3 regions of the Rossellomorea sp. RS05 genome follow, and region 1 is predicted to be linked to each of the others. Evidence: riboswitches for the same ligand, from Rfam matches in the RefSeq annotation. Region 1 holds a riboswitch; each other region holds the start of a gene.

What was found. A riboswitch is a leader RNA that binds a small molecule or an ion and turns the genes downstream of it on or off. The one in region 1 is predicted to bind cyclic di-AMP.
Region 2: it holds a riboswitch for cyclic di-AMP, as region 1 does, so the genes downstream of both, ABJ225_RS13880 (potassium channel family protein) here and ABJ225_RS20615 (cation:dicarboxylate symporter family transporter) in region 1, are expected to answer to the same signal.
Region 3: it holds a riboswitch for cyclic di-AMP, as region 1 does, so the genes downstream of both, kdpF (K(+)-transporting ATPase subunit F) here and ABJ225_RS20615 (cation:dicarboxylate symporter family transporter) in region 1, are expected to answer to the same signal.

Annotation. Positions count from the first base shown of each region.
Region 1 is NZ_JBDKWY010000012.1:6,325-14,518, forward strand. Features, by position in the region: gene ABJ225_RS20595 (BglG family transcription antiterminator) at 1-1,184, shown strand, start outside; gene ABJ225_RS20600 (PrsW family intramembrane metalloprotease) at 1,264-1,716, shown strand; gene ABJ225_RS20605 (sigma-70 family RNA polymerase sigma factor) at 1,811-2,299, opposite strand; gene ABJ225_RS20610 (SGNH/GDSL hydrolase family protein) at 2,593-3,387, shown strand; cyclic di-AMP (ydaO/yuaA leader) riboswitch at 3,597-3,735, shown strand; gene ABJ225_RS20615 (cation:dicarboxylate symporter family transporter) at 3,821-5,080, shown strand; gene ABJ225_RS20620 (serine O-acetyltransferase) at 5,190-5,759, shown strand; gene galU (UTP--glucose-1-phosphate uridylyltransferase GalU) at 5,792-6,670, opposite strand; gene ABJ225_RS20630 (FAD-binding oxidoreductase) at 6,751-8,043, opposite strand.
Region 2 is NZ_JBDKWY010000005.1:45,926-54,119, forward strand. Features, by position in the region: gene ABJ225_RS13870 (dicarboxylate/amino acid:cation symporter) at 1-1,008, opposite strand, end outside; gene ABJ225_RS13875 (DUF1206 domain-containing protein) at 1,050-1,886, opposite strand; cyclic di-AMP (ydaO/yuaA leader) riboswitch at 2,079-2,209, shown strand; gene ABJ225_RS13880 (potassium channel family protein) at 2,374-3,030, shown strand; gene ABJ225_RS13885 (TrkH family potassium uptake protein) at 3,033-4,355, shown strand; gene serC (3-phosphoserine/phosphohydroxythreonine transaminase) at 4,550-5,638, shown strand; gene ABJ225_RS13895 (phosphoglycerate dehydrogenase) at 5,625-6,800, shown strand; gene ABJ225_RS13900 (HD domain-containing protein) at 6,944-7,582, shown strand; gene ABJ225_RS13905 (CsbA family protein) at 7,650-7,880, shown strand.
Region 3 is NZ_JBDKWY010000005.1:203,819-212,012, forward strand. Features, by position in the region: gene ABJ225_RS14685 (ABC transporter ATP-binding protein) at 1-732, opposite strand, end outside; gene ABJ225_RS14690 (ring-cleaving dioxygenase) at 1,456-2,394, shown strand; gene ABJ225_RS14695 (flavin reductase family protein) at 2,411-3,004, shown strand; gene wrbA (NAD(P)H:quinone oxidoreductase) at 3,038-3,700, shown strand; gene ABJ225_RS14705 (Na-translocating system protein MpsC family protein) at 3,740-4,105, opposite strand; cyclic di-AMP (ydaO/yuaA leader) riboswitch at 4,339-4,475, shown strand; gene kdpF (K(+)-transporting ATPase subunit F) at 4,865-4,933, shown strand; gene kdpA (potassium-transporting ATPase subunit KdpA) at 4,983-6,617, shown strand; gene kdpB (potassium-transporting ATPase subunit KdpB) at 6,634-8,194, shown strand, end outside.

The sequences.
Region 1 (8,194 bases):
AGTACATCATCGCAGGGAAGATGGTGGAAGAGCTCAATGAAGAGCTCGGTGTGTGTTTTCCACAGGTGGAAATCGCCTATATCGCCCTTCATTTATTGGGTACCCGTCTTGTGACGGAGCAGAGGCTTGAAGTCGAGTATCTGCAAGATGCAAAAGGTGAAGGGTATGCCGTCCTTGTGGATGAAATCCTCCGGGCCGTCGAACAGGAATGGAAGATCCGCCTGACAGGAGATGAAGAACTGCGGGCAGCCCTCCTCATCCATCTGAAGCCCGCCATCAACCGATTCCGCTACGGCATGAATATCCGCAATCCCCTTTTGGACGATATCAAGAAAAACTATCCCGTTGCATTCGAGGCAGGGGTCGTGGCCGGAAGGATCATTGATGAAAACATGGAGGTTCAGATCGACGAAAACGAGATCGGTTACTTGGCCCTTCACCTGGGAGCAGCCATGGAACGGCAAAACCTTGCCGGGTCGGGGCCAAAGCGCGTCATCATCGTATGTGCATCGGGTGCAGGGAGCGCCCGTATGATCAAGTATAAGCTTCAATCGAAATTCCGCCATGAAATGGACGTAGTGGCCACCACTGAGTATTATCACCTGAAGAACCACAACTTGGATGAGATCGACTTCATCATCTCCTCCATTCCCCTGGAAGAAGACCTCCCCATACCCGTCATTCATGTAAGAACCATCCTATCAGGAGAAGACTATACCAGGATCCAGTCTCATCTGGATCTCCAGCCGCATTCACATCTGACCTATCTGAGGAGGGATTGCCTGTGGATAAACGAACAGTATTCCACCAAGGAGGACGTACTCTCCGGACTAACAGACAAACTGGTGAAAAAAGGGCTCGTCGATCCGACCTTTTATGACAGCGTGATGCGACGGGAAGAGATTGCCTCCACCTCTTTTGGGCCACTATTGGCCGTACCCCATCCCATCTCTCCACAGTGGAACGAGACCTTCCTTGCCATCTGTTCACTTGAAAAGCCTGTATTATGGAATGGCGAGCCTGTGCAGCTTGTTTGTGTCTTGAATGTAAAAAAAGAAAGTACCGAAGATCTGCAGATGGTCTATGCCTTTTTAACCGACTTGGTGGAGAATCAGGAGCTGGTCCAACGATGTCTCAAGTCGCAGTCTGTAAGTGAGCTGTGGCAGATCCTGACCGGTGTTTGAATGTGCCATCTATCCCTTTTGACCTGACCCGCCCTGAGCGGTATAATCTGGTATGAATGGCTTTAGGGAGAGGATGCACGTGCACGTCGAAGAAGTAAGGAAACATCTCCATGCTTTCAAGAATGATGCCGGCCAGGGAATGAGCCGAAAGCTCGACCTCGAAAAGGAGGAGCGCCTCCTGAACAGGATGGCCGATCTGGAACCTTGCGATGAGTGTGAATCGGGGCTGATGGAGCTTGGAGAAGAGTATAAGAGATTGAGAGCAAGATTGCCTGAACTTGAAAAATCGGATGTTCGTTCACATAGGAAAGTGCTGAACAAGCTGCTGAATCATGTCCACAAGGTTCATAAGGTGGTGCCCCAAAACTACTATATCGGTGTATTCATGCCCCTTGGTCTGACCTTCGGGATGCTGATTGGCCTGGGATTCCTCGAGAATATGGTGTATGGGTTCACCTTGGGGATTTCAATTGGCATCGCCATCGGTGCCGGACTTGACGCGAAAAGCAAAAAAGATGGATTGACGTTTTAAGAAGAAGGATGACGATTGTGGTCATCCTTCTTTTTTGTTCTATTAAACGAGTGTTTGAGATCATGATCACCGGTTTATCAACAGGTTATCCACTTTAAACAAACGTTTGATTAAAAATGGCCTGCCGGATCCTTTCCTTTGCCCCTTTTCGCCACTTCTTCACAGCCTCGGGCGACACACCTTCCAGCTCGGCGATTTCGCTGATCGAGAGCATGTGGAGAGAATGAGAGATGACCCACTTCTTTTGATTGAGCGTAAGGTTCCCGCAGTAGGAAAGGAGGGTTTCCAACGCGAGAGTATCCAGGTCGTCACCGCCGGCTTCCGTTGCTCCTTCCTCCAGTTCGACTCCGCGCTCTTCTTCCCTCGCTTCCCTCTTCAACTCAGTCAGGATCCGTCCCCTGATATAGGAATAAGCGAAGGATGTGAACGTTCCTTTAGAAGAGTCAAATTTTCCGTATGCCTCCCAGAGGGCGATCAAGCCGGTCTGGTAATAGTCATCATGATTCTTGTAGATGCGCAGGGTGTGGATGATTTTGTGGATCATCTGGCTGTACTGTTCATGGACGAGTTCAAATGGTTCCATTTCCTATTCCTTTTGAGCAGGCGCCGCTCTGTTTTCCCGGTATATCCACAGTAAGGGAGAAAAGGATGGGTGACAAAAGACCTAATCATCTCTACATCAGGGGATAAAGCTGCTTGGACCTGTGGATAATGGAAGTTTCTTTTAAGAAAACCTCAAGTTTTCTGTTAATTTAAGAAAAATGAAAATTGATCTATGAATTTGTCAGAATTTATGGTTCGGTTATCTACACGGATATACAAATATTGCCACTTCTTTCCTTTATGATAGAGTTCATAGATTGGAGGGACGAGTGAATGAAAATAGGATTGGTCATGTTGGGTCTGCTGACCTCATCGGTTGTGATCGGGGGGAAGTATCACTGGGAAGGAGAGGTGAGAGAAGTGCAGGCTTCGGCCTACGCCTCCCATCAGGAAGTGCTGGAAGTAGAGAAGGCGGAAGCAGAGAAGAAGGCAGAAAACGAAAGGCACCGGCTGCAGGTGTTGGACCGGATCAATGGGTTGCCCCGTGATGTTCAACCGCTCTTCAGGGAAAAAGAGGCCCAAGGGAAACCTGTACACATGATGATCGCTGGGTCATCCTCGACGTCGGATGAAGAAGGAGCATGGCCGGATACAGTGAAAAAGGCATTGACGAAAGAGTATGGAGAAGAACTTCTATCTATCTCAATTCATGAAATCGGAGGAAAGACATCCGGAGAGGTGATGAAGGAAGGACTTCATCTTCCGTTGGCAAAAGAAAAGCCAGACCTCCTCCTTTTGGAACCGTTTCTTCTGGCGGATAATAGTCACATCGATATGAAGGAAAGGCTGAAGAATCTATCTTCCATCCTGGATACGTTCAAGAAGGCGAATCCTGATGTCATAATCCTTCTGCAGCCCTCCAACCCGATTCCTGATGCGCACTACTATCCATTGGAAGAGAAGAAGCTGAGGGAGTATGCCAAGGATCATCACTATCCATACATAGATCATTGGAAGGCTTGGAATGACGTTGAATCCCAGGTGACAAAGAAGGAACTTCCGAATAAAGAAGGGAATGAAGTGTGGTCCTCCTTTATGGTGGATTATTTTGTGGATAAGTCCAATTGAACCTGGCATACGCCGGGTTTATTTTCTTGCTTAAAATAGATCTTTCGATGTGTGGTTTACCCTGTAAAAGTTAAAATTTCTAATAAATAACTTTTCTGAAATATCTTTATTTAAAAAACATTTGACAGTGTATTGTTTGAGGATGTATATTATATTTTGTAGACTTCTAAAATAAAACTTTTTTAGGATAATAAAGTCACCACTACAATTAAATAGTATGGCTTAATCGATCGAGCGGAGGAATCATGCAAGTGGTATTTCGATACCTTGGGGTGCATCCTTTTACTAGGTAGGGAACTCTCAATCCCGAATCCGACAGTTAACTCCGTATGCCAGTTGAGAGAAAGAACCTTTATTTTTCAACCAAAAGGCTGTTCTTTCTTAAGAACGGTCTTTTTTGCTTTACGCACATCATCCAAGAGGGGGACCATCTATGAAAAAAATTCGTTTCGGTTTAGCCACCCAGATCTTCGTCGGGTTGATCCTGGGTATCCTTGTCGGGGTCATCTGGTTTAATGACCCGCGTGTTGCTACGTATCTCCAGCCGTTGGGAGACCTTTTCCTTCGCTTGATTAAAATGATCGTCATTCCGATCGTCATCTCCACTCTCATCGTAGGAGTGGCAGGCACCGGGAATGGAAAGGCGTTCGGTCGCCTCGGGGCAAAGACGATCATCTATTTCGAGGTCATCACGACCGTCGCCATCATCCTCGGAATCATCCTGGCGAACGTGTTCCATCCTGGAAGCCACGTCAATCTTGGGTCTGTGGAGAAAACAGACATCCAATCCTATGTTGATACTTCTGAAAGTCAGCAAGACAAATCCATTGCAGAAACCTTCCTGCATATCGTTCCGACAAACTTCTTCCAATCCATCGTGGAAGGGGATATGCTGGCGATCATCTTCTTCTCCGTGCTATTCGGACTTGGAGTGGCAGCCATCGGTGAACGTGGGAAACCGGTCATTAAATTCTTTGACGCCGTGTCCCACGCCATGTTCCACGTTGTGAACATGGTCATGAAGGTTGCACCACTCGGCGTGTTCGCCCTGATCGGGGTAACCGTTTCGAAATTCGGGATTGATTCCCTTGTATCACTCGGAAAGCTCGTCGGCCTCGTCTATGCGGCCTTGATCTTCTTCCTCATCGTCGTGTTGGGGCTGGTGGCCAAATGGGCCGGAGTGAATATCTTCACCTTACTCAAATACTTGAAGGATGAGCTTCTACTCGCCTTCAGTACATCAAGCTCCGAGACCGTCCTTCCACGCGTCATGGAGAAGCTTGAGAAGATGGGCTGCCCGAAGGCCATCGTATCCTTCGTCGTACCGATCGGGTACACCTTCAACCTTGATGGATCGGTCCTGTATCAGGCCATCGCTGCCCTGTTCCTCGCGCAGGTCTACGGCATCGACCTTTCCATCATGCAGCAGATCACCCTCATCCTTGTCCTTATGGTGACATCAAAAGGGATGGCTGCTGTACCTGGTACATCCTTCGTCGTCCTCCTTGCCACCCTTGGTACCATCGGGGTGCCAGCAGAAGGCCTTGCCTTCATCGCAGGGGTCGACAGGATCATGGATATGGCCCGTACCGTCGTCAACTTAACAGGAAACACCCTTGCCGCTATCGTCATGTCCAAATCAGAAGGGCAGTATGACGCAGATCATGGAAATGAAGTCATGAAGGCTGGTTAGGAAAAAACCTCCGCTCAGGAATCAATTGAGCGGAGGTTTTTTGTTATGGATTCTTTACAAATCCCTAATATCTCTTCCATATTCCCTTCATATCCAGGGGCTAGACTGGATGAAAAAGGAGAAGGATGTGGACCGCATGTTCCATTTGATCAAATCAGACTACAGGGCATATGGGTTATCCCCGAAAGGATTGATCATCAGCTTCTTCAACGCTTCAACCTTTTGGCTGGTCGTCATGTACCGGATCGGGCACGCCCTTCATGTAAAGCGGGTGCCGCTCATTCCCAGGATCCTCCGGTCGGCAGGGATCATTTTCTATGGTGCCGAGATTTCCTACGGTGCCGAAATCGGTCCCAGCTTCCGCATTGCCCACTCGGTTGGAGTGGTGATAGGAACGAAAGTGAAGGCCGGGGCGAATTTCGAGGTGTTCCAAAATGTCACGATCGGGGGTAGGGACCAGGAGCGGAATGGTCAAATCAAGCCGATTATCGGTGATAATGTGACCATCTTCACGGGGGCCGTCGTGGCCGGTCCCGTCATCATTGGGGATAATGTGTCAGTCGGGGCAAATTCAGTCGTGACAAAGGATATACAGCCGGATGTAATCGTTGCGGGAGCGCCTGCCAGACCGGTGGGAAAGGTAGAGGTGGCGCATTCTTTGAGGAGTATGAGCGTATAGGAAAACCAGAGGCAGAATCGACTCTGGTATTTTTACTTGCGGTTTGTAATGTCGTCAAGATAGGTGCGCAGTTCCTCACCAAGTCCATCCCGCTTCAACGCAAAATCAATTGTGGCCCGTATAAATCCGAACTTATCGCCGATGTCATATCGCTCCCCGTCGAATTCCTGGGCATAGACCGGGTGGTTCCTACTATAGTGATGGATGGCGTCGGTGAGCTGGTATTCGCCTCCTGCTCCGGGTCCGAGGTCTTCGAGGTAGGAGAAGATCTCGGGGGTGAGGATGTAGCGGCCCATGATGGCAAGATCTGATGGGGCATGGGAAGGGTCCGGTTTCTCGATTAGCCCGTCGACGATGTGGCAGCCTGAACGCGCGGTTTGCGGATCTGTTTGGACAATCCCATATTTTCCGGTTTCGTCGTGGTCGATGCGCTGGACCCCGAGGATGGGACCTCCCAGCTCATCGTACGAGCTGATGAGCTGCTGCAGGCACGGAACCTTGGAGTCGATGAGGTCATCGCCAAGCATGACGGCAAAAGGGGAATCCCCGATGAACGAGCGGGCACACAGGACGGCATGCCCGAGTCCGAGTGGCTCCTTCTGCCTGATATAATGGATGTTTGCCAAGTTCGAGATCGACTGTATCTCTTCTAGCTCCTCCCACTTTCCTTTATCGGCGAGGGTGGATTCCAGTTCATAGGATTTGTCGAAGTGATCTTCGATGCTTCTTTTTCCCCGACCGGTAATGATGATGATATCCGTGATGCCGGAAGAAACGGCTTCTTCGATGATGTATTGGATCGTCGGCTTGTCGACGATGGGGAGCATTTCTTTGGGCTGTGCTTTCGTCGCCGGAAGGAACCGGGTCCCGAGACCCGCAGCGGGTATGATGACTTTCGTGACATTTTTCAACCCTCTCAGCCTCCTCCTCTTTTTCTCTTATCTTATCAGAATCGGATCAGAGATATGACGTTGGATGTTCCGGGGGAGGGTCAGTCGAAGATTTTCCCCGGGTTCAGGATCCCTTCAGGATCGAGGAGTTGCTTGAAGGATGTCATGACCGCCGCAGCTTCTCCGTGCTCCTGCACCTGATATTTTTTCTTCCCGATGCCGACTCCGTGCTCTCCGGTGCAGGTTCCTCCTGATCCGAGGGCTTTGAGTACGAGCTCTTCATTGATATGAAGGGCTCTTTCGCGTTCATTGGGTTTCTTCGGGTCATAGACGATGCTTGTGTGGAAGTTACCGTCCCCGACATGTCCAAAGACGCCTCCGAGAAGTCCGCTGCCTTCGATGAGGGTCCGGGCATGGACGACAAGATCGGCCAAATGTGAGAGTGGAACGCACACATCGGAGCCGAGCATCTTCTTCCCTGGAATATGGCTGAAGGCGTAGGAAAGCTCATGTCTTGCCCGCCAGATTTCGCTTCTCTCTTTCGATCCCGCAGCTCGTTCCCAGTGGCTGCATCCCGCGTCCTTCATCAGCTCTTCTGCGAGACTTGCTTCTTCCTCCACGCCGCCCTTCGTTCCGGCAAATTCGAAGAAAAGGGAATGCTCCTCGGGAAATGCATATTGTCCGTATGCATTCACCTGACGGATGCTTTCGGAGTCTACTAGCTCGATCCGCTGGACGGGGATCCCGCTCATGAGGATCAGGTGGGCTGCTTCTGCACAGGCCTTCGGAGAAGGAAACGTACAGCGGGCTGCAATCCTATGCTCCGGCATACCATGGAGCTTCAGGGTGATGCCGGTGATGATGCCGAGGGTTCCTTCCGATCCTGTAAAGAGGCCATTGAGGTGATAGCCGCTGGATGATTTTTTGGCACGGCTGCCGGTATGGATGACCCTGCCGTCAGCCAAAACAACTTCAAGGTCGAGCACCTGATCCCTCATGGATCCGTAGCGGACGGCGGTGGTCCCGCTTGCGTTCGTTGCAGTCATGCCGCCGATGCTTGCATCGGCTCCCGGGTCGATGGGGAAGTGGAGACCATGGCGGTTGATCTGTTTGTTCAGGGCAAGGCGGGTAATGCCTGGCTGAACGGTAACGCTCATATCTTCGGGGCTGAAATGGAGGATGCGGTCCATCCGGGTGAAATCGAGGGAAATTCCGTTGTGGAGCGGGATAGCGCCTCCGTCCAATCCGGATCCCGCTCCGTATGGGGTCACGGGGATCCCGTACCGGGATGCGGTTCGGAGAATAGCCACTACTCCTTTCGTATTTTCCGGGGAAACGACTACATCCGGGCTGACCCCGGGATGATGGGACTCATCGTGGCTATGCTGCAGCAAGGCGGTTTCGTTGATGGTTACACCGTCTGTTCCAATTTCTTCTATTAACTCACTGATCCATTGGGGATTAATGGGCTGACACCTTCCTCGTTTTACTAATTTTCAAAAAAGTCTATTTACAGGTAGGGTATCATACCGTACGATACATGTA
Region 2 (8,194 bases), on a different contig from region 1:
TCCGACGACCACGACGAGAGCCATATCTGTCAGGCTCAACGGGTCACCGACGACGTTTGCGGCGAAGACCGCGGATACTGCAATGCGGATCGCGGCACCATCCATGTTGATTGTCGCCCCGAGGGGAAGGCTTAATCCATAGAGGCTTTTAGGAATCCCCATCTCCCTGGCTGCCTGAAGAGATAAAGGCAGGGTGCCGGTGCTGCTTTGTGTCACAAAGGCCGTGATCATGGGAGTGCGTGCCTTTGAATAAAACGAAAGGGGGTTGATTTTGACCATGATCATGGCAACGGTGTAGAGAAACAGCTGGACGATGAGTGCGATATACAGGACCATGATCATGTTGCCGAGGGATAGGAGTGTCCCCGCACCCTGTTCTCCAACCGTTTTGGCCATGATGGCGAAAATGCCGATAGGGAGATAGTGCAGGATCGCCTTCATGATGGCGAGACTCGCTTCATTGAGTCCCTGGATGACTTTGAATACGTGCTCCCCCAGTTCACCATATTCTTTCGTGGAACGCAAATAGGAGATGGCGGTCCCGAACACGATGGCAGTGAAGATGATCCCCAACAGGTTAAGCTCTGTGAAAGCTTTTATGATATTGTCTGGAATGATCGACAGGAAGACGCTTTTCAAGCCCGGATCATCGGGAACATCGAATGACTGGGATTGGTCGAGCTCCATTCCGGTCCCTGGTTGGAAGATGCTCGCGACAGCCAACCCCACGATGATGGCGAAGGCGGATGTAAGAAGATAGTAAAGGAACACTTTGCTCCCCGTTTTCCCGAGTTCCTTGATGCTTGTTTGGTTCACACCTGTCATGAGTGTGAAGAGGATAAGGGGGATGATCAGGAACGACAGGAGATTGATAAGGATGTCCCCCAGGATGGAAATGGAGGCGGCACGCTCTCCGAAGGTCACGCCTGCTATGACCCCGAGGATCAGGGCTACGGTGATTTTCGTGATCAGGGATATGCTCTTGTATTTCGTCCATAATGTCTTCATAGTTAATACCTCTTCTCAAATAAAAAAGCCCGGGGATGGGCTTAGAATATGCTTAAATGTCGATTCTTCCCTCTGAGGATCTCAAAGACCCCGTAGAGGAACAGTCCAGCTGCTACGATGGCGAGCAGCCATTGTCCAAAAGGCTGCTGGGCAATTTCGGATAGTGCCCCGTCCAGTCCCTTGGTTTTATCAGGATCAGCCGTGATGGCGGTACGGATGAAGAAGTAGCCTACGAGAAGGAATACGATGCCTCGGGCAGTGAGGCCGATTTTTCCTGTCCTTTTGCTGAATTTCCACTCGTGCTTTGACATGCTGCCTTTCTTGAACTGCTTCGCGAATTTTTCTGTATATGCAGAGTACAGTTCGTGAAGGGCGAATCCGATGATGGCCAGCCCAACGATGCCCACGATCCACTGACCGAAAGGCTGGGATAGGAGCTTTGCAGACATGGTCTGCTCGGAACTGGAGCCGCCTTTGGCGTGAAGGGCGATGGCGATGGCATTGAAGCCGAGGATCCCGTAAGCGGCACCCGTGAAGATGTGGGTCATCCTCCGCACGATGGATTTTCCCTGGTCCCCGTGGTATTCGGGATCGGTAATAGCTTGGATGAGGCTCCAGATGACCACACCGAGAAGTCCGATGCCGACGATCCACAATAATACCTCACCGAAAGGCTTTGATGCAATGGCTGCGAAGGCCCCGTTCGAGTCGGATGTGCTGCCGCCCACTCCGAATGCCGCCATGACGGCGAGGGCGCCGATCAGCATGTAGACGAGCCCCCTTGATATGAATCCTATGCGGGCGAACCCCCTGATCCAGGGTTTGATATCCTTTGAATTGTCCTTACCGGAAGGCAGGACCGATGTAATGTCAGCCATGGCTACTTCTTCCCTTCAGTTTGCATTTTATAAGCAATATTCCCCAAACACAGGGTTCGAAACCATTGATGGAGCAAGTAAATGATGGTGGTTCATCCATATCTCATTTTCCGCGAAAAAAAGACTAAAATAGTTATAGACAACGAATGGGTCTAGGAGTAATATATCTATCATCAAAGCTGGTTGCTTTTGATCATATCATCGCTTAATTCTTTACAGAAGCGGGGGACCCGAGTTCATACAGGGGTGAATCCTTTTAAGGTAGGGCTGCTTCCATGGCCCGAATCCGTCAGCTAACCTCGTAAGCGTAAATGGGAGTGAATGAACCTTGGAATCGCATTGACGATGACCACAGGCTTAGTTCCTGCGGTCTTTTTTGTGCCGTCATTTTTTGAATCAGCACGATTTATCATGGAAGATGAATGAACAAGTAGAAAACAACAAAAGATACGAAAATATCAGTAACGTTCAGTTGGAGGAGTACATCATGAAGAAGCAATTCGCCGTTATCGGCCTTGGGAAATTCGGGGGGAACCTGGTGGAGGAATTGAGCAAGCTTGATACAGAGGTACTGGCAATCGATCTGCACGAAGAGGTCGTTCAGCGCTACGCGGATGTGGCGACACACGCCGTCCAGGCCAACGCCATGGATGAGTCCGTTTTGAGGTCCCTGGGACTACGTAACTTCGATCACGTGATTGTTTCATTCGGGGAAAGCGTGGAGGCGAGCATCCTGACTACACTGCTTCTGAAAGAGCTGGGTGTCAAGGAGGTCTGGGTGAAGGCCTCAAATGCGTATCATCAAAAGGTGCTTGAAAGGATCGGTGCCGATAAGGTCATCCATCCTGAACGGGATATGGCGAAGAAAATCGCTCACCATATGACATCGGAGAAAATCATCGATTACATCGAGCTTTCTAAGGAGCACAGCATCGTAGAGGTCAGGGCTTCGTCTAAAGTCGCAAACCTCACGCTCATGGACCTGGATGTCCGGGCACGGTATGGATGCAATATCATTGCCATCCATCGGGGGGATGAAGTCATTGTCTCACCTAGCGCCGACGATACGGTTGAACTGGAAGATCTATTGATTGTCATCGGACATAATCGTGATATCAATCGATTCGAAAAAGAAGGGGTATAACCATGAGATACAGGGTCATTCATTTAAGTCCACCGCAGCTGCTGGTGGCGGTCTTCGCCTTTTTCATCATGGTGGGAATGGCTCTGTTGAAGCTTCCCATATCGACGACTGAGCCAATCACGTGGCTCGAAGCCCTTTTTACCACAACTTCAGCCATGACGGTGACGGGGCTTGCCGTTGTCGATACCGGCTCCGTCTACACCGTTTTCGGCCAAATTGTCGTCATGTGCCTCATACAGCTTGGGGGACTGGGCATCATGTCGTTCGCCGTCCTTATCGTCATGATGCTCGGGAAGAAGATCGGATTCAAGGAAAGGCTGTTGCTGCAACAGTCGTTGAATCAGACCTCTGTTGGCGGGGTGATCATGCTCGTGAGATACCTTTTCATCTTTTCCTTGCTGGTGGAGGGGATTGGAATGATGTTCCTTGCCACTCAGTGGGTGCCCCGATACGGGTGGTCAGAAGGCTTGTTTTACAGCCTTTTTCACTCTGTTTCCGCTTTTAATAATGCCGGTTTCGGTCTGTGGCCGGATAACATGATGCGATTTGTAGGAAATCCCGTCATCACATTCGCACTATCCTCCCTTTTCATTATCGGTGGGATTGGGTTCACCGTTTTGGTGGACGGGTGGAAATCCCGTACCTTCAAAAAGCTGTCCCTTCACTCGAAGATCATGATCCTAGGTACGCTTTTGATCAATGTCGCGGCAACGATCATCATCTTCGTCTTGGAGTATAACAACCCGGGTACACTCGGCCCCCTTTCTCTTGGTGATAAAGGGTTGGCTTCCTACTTTCAGGCTGTGACACCTAGGACGGCAGGGTTCAATACGCTTGATTATGGAGAGATGGAAAGTCCGACAATCTTCTTTACAGTCTTTCTTATGTTTATCGGAGCAGGGAGCGCCTCTACAGGCGGGGGGATCAAGCTTACGACATTCCTGATGATCCTTCTCGCGGTCGGTGCCTTCTTGAGGGATAAAAAAGAAGTAAAGATCTTCCGGCGCTCCATTGATCAATCGGTCATCCTGAAATCCCTTGCGATCTCCACGCTTAGCGTCCTTTTGGTGGTAGGGTCCCTGTTCATTCTTACCATCTCGGAAAAAGGAGCGGATTTCCTCACGCTACTATTTGAAGTGGTATCGGCTTTCGGAACCGTGGGCTTGTCCATGAACTTCAGTCCGGAGTTGAGTACCGTCGGGAAGTGGGTCATCATCTTCGTCATGTTCGCAGGGAAGATGGGTCCGTTGACACTCGCCTACTCCCTCTCACGGCCGGGTAAAGAGAAGATTCGCTATCCAAAAGAAGATATATTGACAGGATAAGGCAGCTTTTGCTGTCTTATTTTTTTATGGTTAAGTGATTATTCCAAAAACAATAAGAACCCAACGATATTTGCGCTATTTCTTAAAATCTTACTTCGTAAGCGTTTTCTTCGTTCGTCAGGGTTGTTGACGGATACCGTGTTTCTTCTTATACTTTGGGAAAATTCTGAACGAATGTGCAGGTGATGTTTTTGTTGAAGCAAGTGTTCAATTTTTCTGCAGGTCCAGCGGTTCTTCCCCGTCCAGTATTGGAAAAAGTACAAAAAGAATTATTGAACTACAGCGGGACTGGCATGTCTGTCATGGAGTTGAGTCATCGTTCCGGTCCGTTCGAAGAAATCATCCAGGGTGCTGAAGCCTTGCTGAGGGAGCTTATGGACATTCCTGAAGAGTATGAAGTTCTTTTTCTTCAAGGAGGCGCCTCTCTGCAGTTTTCCATGATCCCGATGAATCTTCTTGGGGAACATGGTGTCGCTGACTACATTGTGACGGGAAGCTGGTCTAAGAAAGCCGTCAAGGAAGCGGGAAAAATCGGAACCATACATCAGATAGAGTCACCGGGAGACATTCCTGCTTATACGAAAGAAGATTTCTCTCCAGAGGCATCGTACGTCCACATCACGTCCAACAATACAATAGAAGGTACGAGGTACGCCTCTTATCCCGAAACAGGCGGGATTCCCCTCGTGGCGGATATGTCATCCCATATCCTCTCGGAACCGATAGACGTGTCTTCGTTCGGTTTGATTTATGCGGGGGCCCAGAAAAACCTTGGTCCATCCGGGGTGACCGTTGCCATCGTCCGCAAGGATCTCATCGGAAAAGCACCGGAGACATGCCCGACCATGTTGAAGTACGAAACGTATGTGGAGAACGGATCCATGTTCAATACACCTCCTACATTCGCTATCTATGTGCTTAAGCTCGTGCTTGAGTGGGTGAAGGAAAACGGTGGTGTTGCAGGCATGGAGGCACTAAACCGGGAAAAAGCGGGATTGCTCTATAGCTGTATCGATGAATCCAGTCTGTTCTCCAACCCTGTTCCGGAAGCGAGCCGTTCCTTGATGAACATCCCGTTCACCACGGCCAGTGATGAAGTGAACAAGCTCTTCCTGGAACAGGCGAAACGGCGCGGATTCGAGTTCCTGAAAGGTCATCGTTCCGTTGGCGGAATGCGGGCTAGCCTCTATAACGCCATGCCCCTTGAAGGAGTCAGGGCACTGGTAGATTTCATGAAAGAATTCGAAGCAGACCAAGGAGGAACATCACATGTTGACCATTAATACATTCAATGCCATCAGTCAAAGAGGTTTGTCCCTTATTGAAGAAGATTTGAATTATTATCTGAACGGAAGCGGCGATCCCGATGGCATTCTTGTGAGATCCAAGAATCTCCATGGCTTCGAGTTTCCCGAATCTGTGAAAGCCATCGCCAGAGCAGGTGCCGGTGTGAATAATATCCCCATCGACGAGTGTACGGAAAAAGGGATTGTCGTGTTCAATACACCTGGTGCCAATGCCAATGCGGTGAAAGAACTTGTCCTTGCCAATCTCATTGCTTCATCTAGGAATCTTTTTTCCGCAGTAGGATGGGCACAAACCCTCCAGGAACATGGGGATGATGTGGCAGCTGTGGTGGAAGCAAAGAAGAAGGAGTTTGTCGGAAGTGAGATCAAAGGTAAGAAGCTGGGCGTTGTCGGGCTTGGTGCCATCGGTGTCCTCGTTGCTAATGATGCACTGGCACTGGGAATGGACGTAGTTGCGTATGATCCGTTCATTTCAGTGGATGCGGCCTGGAGGCTTTCGCGCGATGTCAACCGTGCCATGCACATCGATGAAGTATGGGCGGAGTGCGATTTCGTTACCCTCCACATCCCCCTGACCGATAAGACGAATCGTTTGGTGAACGGATCGAGCTTCAACAAGATGAAAGAAGGGATGACCATCCTGAACTTCTCACGTGGTGAGCTTGTGGATGAAAGTACCCTCGGGCAGGCGCTCGAGTCTGGCACGGTGGGTAAATATGTGACCGACTTCCCTAATCCCCGGGTCCTCTCGATGAAGAATGTCGTCCCGGTTCCCCATCTTGGGGCTTCAACGGTGGAATCGGAAGAGAACTGTGCCGTCATGGCGACAAAGCAGCTAAAGACCTACCTTGAAACCGGGAATATCAAGCATGCCGTGAATCTTCCTGATGTCGAACTCCCATATAGCGGGAAGATGAGACTCACCGTCATGCACAAAAATATCCCGAACATGGTTGGCCAGATCACGACGGCCCTTTCCGGGTTTGCTGTCAACATTGCCGATATGATCAATCGAAGCAAGGCTACATGGGCCTACACGATGATCGATCTTGACCACGTCCTGACGGAAGAAGAGCAGGCGGGACTGAAGCAGAAGATTGAAGGCATAGAAGGGGTCGTATCGGTCAGACTGATTTAATATGGAATCAACAAATCCTTCCTTGCACCGTGTAAGGGGGATTTGTTTTATATTCAGGTGAGCGGGGAAGTCTATGGCTAAGGGCTTCTGCCATTGGCAATACATCCGAATCATCATAGAATGCCTTAGAAAGGAGAATCGAAATGGGGATCCATCATTATTTTAAAAGTCTATCAGACCTCGAGACGCTCATCCGCTGTCCGGGTCGATTCAAATATCATCAGCATAATGTGGCCAGCCACTCCTTCAAGGTGACGAAGATTGCGCAATTTCTAGGAACCGTGGAAGAACAGGAGGGGCATGAGGTCGATTGGAAGTCCCTATATGAAAAGGCACTGAATCATGACTATGCAGAGCTTTTTACCGGAGATATCAAGACGCCTGTGAAATATGCCTCGAAGGAACTGAGGGAATTGTTCAGCCAGGTTGAGGATCAGATGGTCAAAAAATTCATCACGACAGAATTTCCCCCTCAATTCCACGATGTATACAGGAACCGTTTCAAGGAAGGAAAAGACGAGACGCTTGAAGGCAGGATCTTATCCGTAGCCGACAAAGTCGATCTTCTGTATGAATCATTTGGTGAGATCCAAAAAGGAAATCCGGAGCCGCTGTTCATGGAAATCTATCAGGAAGCCCTTTCGACGATCATTAAATTCAAGGAGCTTGCGAGTGTGAAATACTTCCTTGAGTACGTCTTGCCGGACATGCTTGCAGAGAAGTTCATCCCTCACAGTGAATTGAAGGAGAGGACGGAGCGGATTCTATCATCGGGGGCCTGATGCCTCTTTCCAGAACAGGGAATATCCGTTAAACTAGTTGATATTCCTTCTTTAAGGAGAGTTGACTGTGTCCAAGATCATTCTGGCAGCCTTCCTGCCCGGCCTCCTCGTCGTATTCTTTTCGAGGGTCACCTACAATCGATATATCGGACTTGCCTTGACCGTGGCGTTGATCGCCGCTTCCGTTTCCAAAGGATATACGGACTCCATCCTGCTGATCGTCATCGACGCAGCGAGTTTGACAGTGGGTTTTTGGTATAGCGGACGGATGAAGGGTAAAGGGCAAAAAAGTGAATAACCGGGCATTCCCAATAGGGAGTGCTCTTTTTTTCTTCCATGAAGTTATACACAGGTTGTATGCGGTTTCTCTAGAAGAGTGCACAAGAATTTTGACGAATTGTGGGTAAGGGGGCGTCTTTTCCACAATGGTATAGTGGTTATCAACAGACATACCCACAGGGTGTGTGTAAAAGTAGTCGAATGCTGTCGATTGACACCGTGGAGTTTGTCGAACCTGCGATTGTCCACAGGTCGTATCCTACTGAGGGATAAAAACGAACTTTTGTTCGCTTATTGATGGTTAAATTCCGATTGATTGTGGTAAAATGGGAA
Region 3 (8,194 bases), on a different contig from region 1:
AAGGGAATGTCCTTTCCCTCCGATGAAATCCCGGACAAATTCATTGGCAGGATGATGGATCAACTCTTCGGGTGTCCCTACCTGGGCGACTTCGCCGTCCTTCATGAGGCAGATGCGATCTCCGAGCTTCAGGGCCTCCTGCATATCATGGGTGACAAACACGATGGTTTTCTTGATCTCCTTCTGGAGGGACAGAATATCATCCTGGAGCTTTTCCCTCGTGATGGGGTCGAGGGCGCTGAACGGTTCATCCATCAGGATGAATTCCGGGTCTGCCGCAAGGGCGCGCGCGACTCCGATCCGCTGCTGCTGACCACCCGATAATTCACCGGGCTTACGGTCTTTATAGTCAGTGGGTTTAAGACCCACCATCCGTAAAAGCTCATCCACACGCTTGCTTGTCTTTTCTTTAGGCCACTTCTTCATCTCAGGGACGATGGCGATATTCTCCTCGATGGTCATATGTGGGAACAGTCCGATATTCTGTAGCACATACCCGATGTTCCATCTCAGCTCGTGCACATTGTATGTACTGACTTTCTCATCATTGATATAAATCGTTCCATCAGATAACTCAATGAGTCGGTTGATCATTTTGAGCGTCGTTGTCTTTCCGCATCCACTGGGACCGATCAGCACAAAGATTTCCCCATTTGGAATAGTGAAACTGACTGAGTTCACGGCCTTCTTATTTCCGTCAAACACTTTTGAAACATTCTCAAATCGTATCATTACTTACCTCCTTCTTATCCAATAAGTACCCCTTTAAAAAGAACCTACCTAATAAGATTCCTTTTATTCATACAAGATAAACGCTTTTTCCAAGTAAATAAGGAGCAAACCTACAAGAAAATATCTCGAATTAAAAGTTTTTTCTCCCAAACCATTGACATCGAAAGAGCATCCATCATATAATTATCTCGAATTAAAGATATTTTAATTCAAAACAAAAGAAGGAATACAGAAGCAAATATTGAAAATAGTATAAATACGACGAAGACCGTTTCTTTCCGCTGCAGGCACTTGCTTTCCACGGGGAGGAAGTCGAGCCTCCTCATTCTTGCGGGGTCTCGATCATCCCTCTATTCCCGTAGGAGTCAAGTACCTTCCGCTCCAATGCACTCTGGGTATCATCTCAGTTGCGAAAGAGTGGAAGGAATGAGCAGGATCATTTCAGAAAAGAAATCAGAAATCGTTTTTGAATGAGTTACACCCATCAAGTCTGTTATGAACACATTCTCTTCATTTCAACGAAAAGTGAGTGGTAGCGGAGGGGTGCCGACTCCTGCGGGAAAGGCGGGCAGGTGAGACCCAGCAGGCGCAGCCGATGCGGCTCACCGCCCGCCCCGCGGAAAGCGGCACCCCGCAGCGAACACGAACGGACGAATCTATCCACCATGAACTTCACAACAAAAAATTCATATAAACCATTCCGAACCAAAGGGGAGATCCACCATGCAAAAACGAACAGCTGGAATCCACCACATCACCGCCATCGTCGGCCATCCACAGGAAAACATCGACTTCTATGCAGGCGTCCTCGGACTTCGCCTCGTCAAACAAACCGTCAACTTCGACGACCCGGGCACCTATCATCTTTACTTCGGAGACGAAGGCGGAAGTCCAGGAACCATCATCACCTTCTTCCCATGGGCAGGAGCACGCCAAGGAGTGATCGGCGATGGGCAAGTAGGTGTCACCACCTATGCCGTACCAGCAGAAAGCCTGGCATTTTGGAAAGAGCGCCTGAAGACGTTCAACATTGAGGCAAAAGAATCACAGCGTTTCGGCGAAACGTATCTGACGTTCGATGATCCACACGGCCTTCATCTGGAAATCGTGGAGCGAGAAGGCGGGGAGAACAACGGCTGGTCGTTCGGAGGGGTATCTTCCGACGTCGCCATCAAAGGGTTCGGTGGAGCCATCCTTCTATCTGCACGCCCTGAAAAAACGGCTGAATTGCTGGAGCAGGTGATGGGTCTTGAGAAGGTAGGCGAGGAAGGAGACTATATCCGCTTCCGATCTACGGCTGACATCGGAAACCTCATCGACGTGAAGAAAACCTCCGTCGGCCGTGGACGCTCTGGAGTGGGGACGGTCCACCATATCGCATGGCGGGCGGAAGATGACCAAGACCAGCTCCAATGGCAGCGCCTTGTCGGCGAAAGCGGCTATGGCGTCACTGAAGTGAAGGACCGAAACTACTTCAACGCGATCTACTTCCGTGAGCATGGAGAAATCCTCTTTGAGATCGCGACGGACCCACCAGGGTTTGCGCATGATGAAACGGTGGAAACAATGGGAGAGAAGCTCATGCTGCCTGAGCAGTATGAAGGGCACAGGGACAGGATTGAGCAGGCCCTGATCCCGATCGAAGTGAAAGAGCTAGAATAATCGGGGAGTGATTTCATTGATTTCCATTGATCCATCGCAGCTATCGGCCAAGGATAACTACAAGTTCCTCATCGGAAGCATCATCCCGAGGCCGATTGCATTCGTGACATCCCAGTCGCCGTCAGGAACGGTGAACGGAGCACCATTTTCCTTCTTCAATGTCGTTTCGGCGGACCCGCCGATGGTATCCATTGCCGTCCAGCGCAAAGCGGGTGAACAGAAGGATACAGCAAGGAATATCGCACAAACAAAGGAATTTGTCGTCCACATCGTGGATGAAGGCAACGTAAGCAAGATCAATGAAACGGCAGCCAGCTTGAAGCCGGATGAGAGTGAAGTGGAGCTTGCCGGATTAACCCCGATCCAGAGTGAGGTGGTGGGGGTCCCAGGTGTCGAGGAAACGAAAGTACGGATGGAATGCGTGCTGGAGCAGATCGTCACTGCCGGGGGAGCCGATCTTGTCATCGGTCGGATTGTCAAGTTCCATATCCGCGAGGACCTGTATGAAAAAGGCCGTATCGATAAGGAGAAGCTCCAGGCTGTCAGCCGTCTGGCGGGGAATGACTATGCCAGGGTCGGTGAAACCTTCACAATCAAACGACCGGACTGAAGGAAGCACATCTAGAGTCAGAGGAGAATGAACATGGGATTTTTCAGTAAACTATTCGGAACACAACAAAAGGAGGAAACAACGATGGAAAACGTAAAAGTAGCAGTGATTTATTATAGTTCAACAGGTACCAACTACAAGATGGCCCAATGGGCAGAAGAAGGGGCGAAGGAAGCCGGCGCAGAAGTGAAAGTACTGAAGGTGCCTGAAACAGCGCCACAAGGTGCCATTGAATCCAATCCAGCTTGGAAAGCACATGTGGAGGCAACGAAAGATGTTCCGGAAGTGACGCTTGCCGATCTTGAATGGGCCGACGCCATCATCTTCAGCATCCCGACCCGCTTCGGGAACGTGCCCGGACAGGTGAAACAGTTCATCGATACGACTGGTGGACTGTGGTTCAACGGGAAGCTTGCCAACAAAGTGGTCAGCGCCATGACATCAGCCCAGAATCCACATGGAGGCCAGGAGCAAACCATCCTGTCTCTATACACGACGATGCACCACTGGGGAGCAATCGTGGCATCCCCTGGATACACAGATCCTGTTCTCTTTACAACAGGAGGAAACCCATACGGTACGAGTGTGACCGTCGACCAGGAAGGCAATATGGTCGAAAACGTGGAGCCTGCCGTGAAGCATCAGGCAAAACGTACCGTCACCGTCGCTGGCTGGGTCAAGCAAGGTAACCAATAACGCAGAATCAGCCGCAGGGATCGTTCCCTGCGGCTTTTTTTATTGAGTCAGTTCTTTCTCGAGGTTCCGGTCAAGGACGAACACTTCGATCCTTTCACCGGACCTGGTGCTGATATCGCTATGACTTGTAAGGACGTGGCAGTTCGTCAGCTTTTCCACGACGGCTTCGAATTTTTCCCCGTACATCTCCCGGAGGATCTGCCTCATCTGCTTCACGAGCTTCCGTCCATTATCATGTTCCACCAGATGCTTTTCTTCTACGGTGAGGACGCCCTTGAATCGTGCGATCACCATATCTTCGACGATGTAGGTCCTCGTCTCCTGTGGTCCCCTCCCGATCAATTCCCTTTGGAGCTTGATGAAGGCTTCGCTCAGCTCGGCCTCTAATCGTTTTTTCGTTGCCATATGATCCTCCTGAATTCCGCGTGCGTCTTTTCAACGACAATCGTACGTCCATAAGGTAGGGGAAGTCAATCCTATTTTTTATGTTTTAAAAGAATAGAAATAATGAGAATGGGTGAGTAATAGGGAGTAAAATGAAGTTATTTTTATTGTATTGATTGAATTTGACTGTTTTATCAGGTTTTTGCTCGTTTACAACGGAATGAACTCGGAGTAATATCAATTTCATAAACAACAGCATCAACCGGCCTAATCTCGAAAGAGAGCGGAGGAACCAATTTTTTGGGGTTAATTCTACTGTGTAGAAGGGATGAGAAAACTCTTTCGCCATCCTACCCGTCAGCTAACTTCGTCGGCTAAAGCGAAGGAGGTCCACAAGACCGCCTTAATCAGGGGGCATCTCTTGTTGCAGACATCTGTGACGTGAGGGGCAGCCTGTGTATGTAGGTCTTTTTATTATGCCTATACGAAAAAGAATACGTGGAAGACAGAATGCAAAGAAGGCATGAAGCCTGCTGGGCATTAAGTAGACCAATGTGTGCTTTTTCTCCAATTCTATGAAGATCATGTTCATGATTTTCACATGGGGAAGAAGTGTGCGTTGGTCTATTTTTTTCGGTCTGGGCCAAAAAGTAAAGGAGGAATCAAGATGGGGGATCTGTGGATGATGGTCATGATGGGCTTGCTTACCATGGCGATGGCAGGGCTCTTGAAATGGTCCGGATCCATTGCAGAACCGGGAAAGGATGAAGAGAAATGATGATGTTGGCGATCGCTCTGATCCTGGTGGTCTATCTGTGTTATGTGTTGCTAAATCCAGAGAAATTTTGATATGGGGTGAAGGAAAGTGGTTTCCACGATTGGTTCAGTTGTACTTATCATGTTCATTGTCATTCTATTGGCAAAGCCTGTAGGGCTCTATCTTGCACAGGCATTCAATACGGAGCGGACGCGCCTTGACCGGGTATTCCTCCCGGCAGAGAACATCCTCTTCCGGCTCGGTGGTGTCCGGGCGATCAATCAGACTTGGAAGAGGTATGCTGCTTCCCTGCTTCTGACGAACGTATTCATGATCGCGCTTGTGTACCTGGTTTTCAGACTTCAGGGGGTACTTCCCCTGAATCCGGCAGGGATCAAAGGGATGGATGCGTCCCTTGCTTTTAATACGGCCATCAGCTTCATGACGAATACCAATCTTCAACACTACAGCGGTGAAACCGGTTTGTCGTATCTCGCCCAGATGGCGGGCGTTCTCTTCATGATGTTCGCGGCACCTGCAACCGCGTTGAGCGGGGTGATGGCCTTTATCCGGTTGTTAGCCGGAAAGGGGGCGGGGAATTTCTTCGTTGATTTCATCCGTTCCATCACCAGGGTGCTATTGCCCCTCGCGTTCATCACCGGCTTGATCTTCGTGGCACTTGGGGTACCACAGACGCTTTCACCATCTGTTACCGTGCAGACCGTGGATGGTGGGAGTCAGGAGATAGCACGGGGTCCCGTAGGCTCATTCTTATCAATCAAGGAGCTCGGGAACAACGGTGGTGGATTCTTCGGAGTCAACTCGGCTCATCCTTTTGAGAATCCGGGGTCGTTCAGCAATATGCTCCAAATCCTTTTGATGTTCCTTCTGCCTACGGCGATTCCCTTCGCGTATGGAAGGATGATCGGGAATGAGAAACAAGGGCGTCTCTTATTCGTCTCGATGATGATGATGTTCGTTGTCATGCTCTCTCTGGCCATGGTGGCGGAATCCCATGGGAACCCGGAATTGAATGCTCTCGGGATCCATGGGGCGAGCATGGAAGGGAAGGAAGTACGGTTTGGTCCCGGGGAGTCGATCCTGTATGCCATGGTGACGACGGCTTCAGAGACGGGTGCGGTCAATACCATGCATGATACGCTTACGCCTTTGAGCGGGATGCTGGCTCTGTCCAATATGCTCCTCAATGCCGTATTCGGTGGTGTGGGTGCCGGGTTCCTCAATGTCATCATGTATGTCCTGATCGCCGTTTTCCTATCGGGATTGATGATGGGCAGGACTCCGGAGTTCCTTGGTAAGAAGATCGAAGCCAGCGAGATGAAGCTCATAGCCGTCACCATGCTGATCCAACCGCTCCTCATACTTGGTGCATCGGCCATCGCCCTTTATGTTCATGCAGGGACGGATGCCATCTCCAATCAAGGGTTCCACGGACTGACGCAAGTCATGTATGAATTCACGTCGTCTGCTGCCAACAATGGATCAGGGTTTGAAGGCCTGGGGGATGCCACGCCATTTTGGAACATTTCCACGGGGATCGTCATGTTCATCGGGCGGTACTTCGGAGTCATTACCATGCTCGCTGTCGCTGCATCCCTGGCCAAGAAGCGGCTTGTTCCGGAAAGCATCGGAACCTTCCGTACAGATTCTCCCCTATTCGGCACCATCTTCGTGGGGACGATCATGATCGTGGGAGCGCTGACGTTTTTTCCGGTCCTCGTGCTGGGACCTGTTGCAGAATATTTAACACTATAAGCTGGAGGGATAAGAAATGGGAAACCATTTGTTGAAGGATCAGGAGGAGGACATCATCTCACCGGCAAGAGAGGTGCCGTCGCCTTCTGTTGAAAAGAATAGCAAGGGCTCATCGTTACTATGGAACGCACTTAAAGAATCAATCATGAAGCTGGACCCTAGAAGGATGGTCAAGAATCCCATCATGTTCGTAGTGGAAATCGGGTTCTTCATCTCCTTCATCCAGGTGTTTTTACCACAAAGCCCAGGAGGGACGGGAATATGGTTCTCTCTCTCGGTCGCACTCATCCTGCTTTTTACGGTATTGTTTGCCAACTTTGCCGAGGCTTTGGCCGAAGGGAGGGGGAAGGCCCAGGCCGGGGCATTGAAGAAGTCCAAGCAGGATATGATCGCTAACGTCAGGATGAAGGACGGATCGATCCGCCACATGCCTTCTGACAAACTGAAAGTCGACGATATTGTCATCGTATCCCAGGGGGAATGGATACCGGGGGACGGAGAAGTGATCAAAGGCATCGCATCGGTGGATGAATCCGCCATTACCGGGGAGTCAGCTCCCGTGATGAAGGAAGCAGGAGGGGACTTCAACTCCGTGACGGGAGGAACGAGGGTTGTCAGTGATAGCATCACCATCCGGATTACGAGCAACCCGGGAGAATCCTTCCTGGACCGGATGATTTCCCTTGTGGAAGGGGCCGAGCGTCAAAAAACACCGAATGAAATTGCCTTGAATACCGTCCTGACCAGTTTGACATTGATCTTCCTGTTCGTGGTGATGACCCTCCCGTTCTTCACGAACTACCTTGGGTTCCAGATAGATACCGAAGTCCTCATTGCCCTGCTCGTATGCCTGATCCCGACGACGATCGGCGGGCTGTTATCGGCCATCGGAATCGCCGGGATGGACCGGGTCACACAGTTCAATGTGCTGGCCATGTCCGGTAAGGCGGTGGAAGCAGCCGGGGATATCAACACGATCATCCTTGATAAAACAGGGACGATCACATTCGGGAACCGGATGGCAAGTGATATCATTCCGGCTGGGGAAGGGGAAGAAGAGCTTCCTTACTGGGCAGGAATGAGTTCCCTGAAAGACGAGACGCCCGAGGGACGGTCGGTGCTGGAGCTCTTGAAGGGAAGAGGAGTCGTCATCCCCGAGGTCACAGGTGGTACATTCATCGACTTCAAGGCTGAGACGAGGATGAGCGGGTTGGATCTTCCTGACGGTCGAAGGGTAAGAAAAGGAGCAGTCGATGCGGTGAAGGCCTGGGTGAAAGCCCAAGGTGGATCCATTCCAGCCGATTTGGAGGCGAAATCGACAGCCATAGCCGGGGAAGGCGGGACTCCCCTTGCCGTTGCCATGGATGATCGGATTTACGGACTGATCTATTTGAAAGATACCGTGAAGCCTGGTATGAAGGAGCGATTCGAGCAGCTGAGGAAGATGGGGATCAAGACTGTGATGTGTACAGGTGATAACCCGCTGACGGCGGCAACGATTGCCAGGGAAGCGGGAGTGGATGAGTTCGTTGCCGAGTGTAAACCGGAAGATAAGATCGAGGTGATCCGGTTTGAAC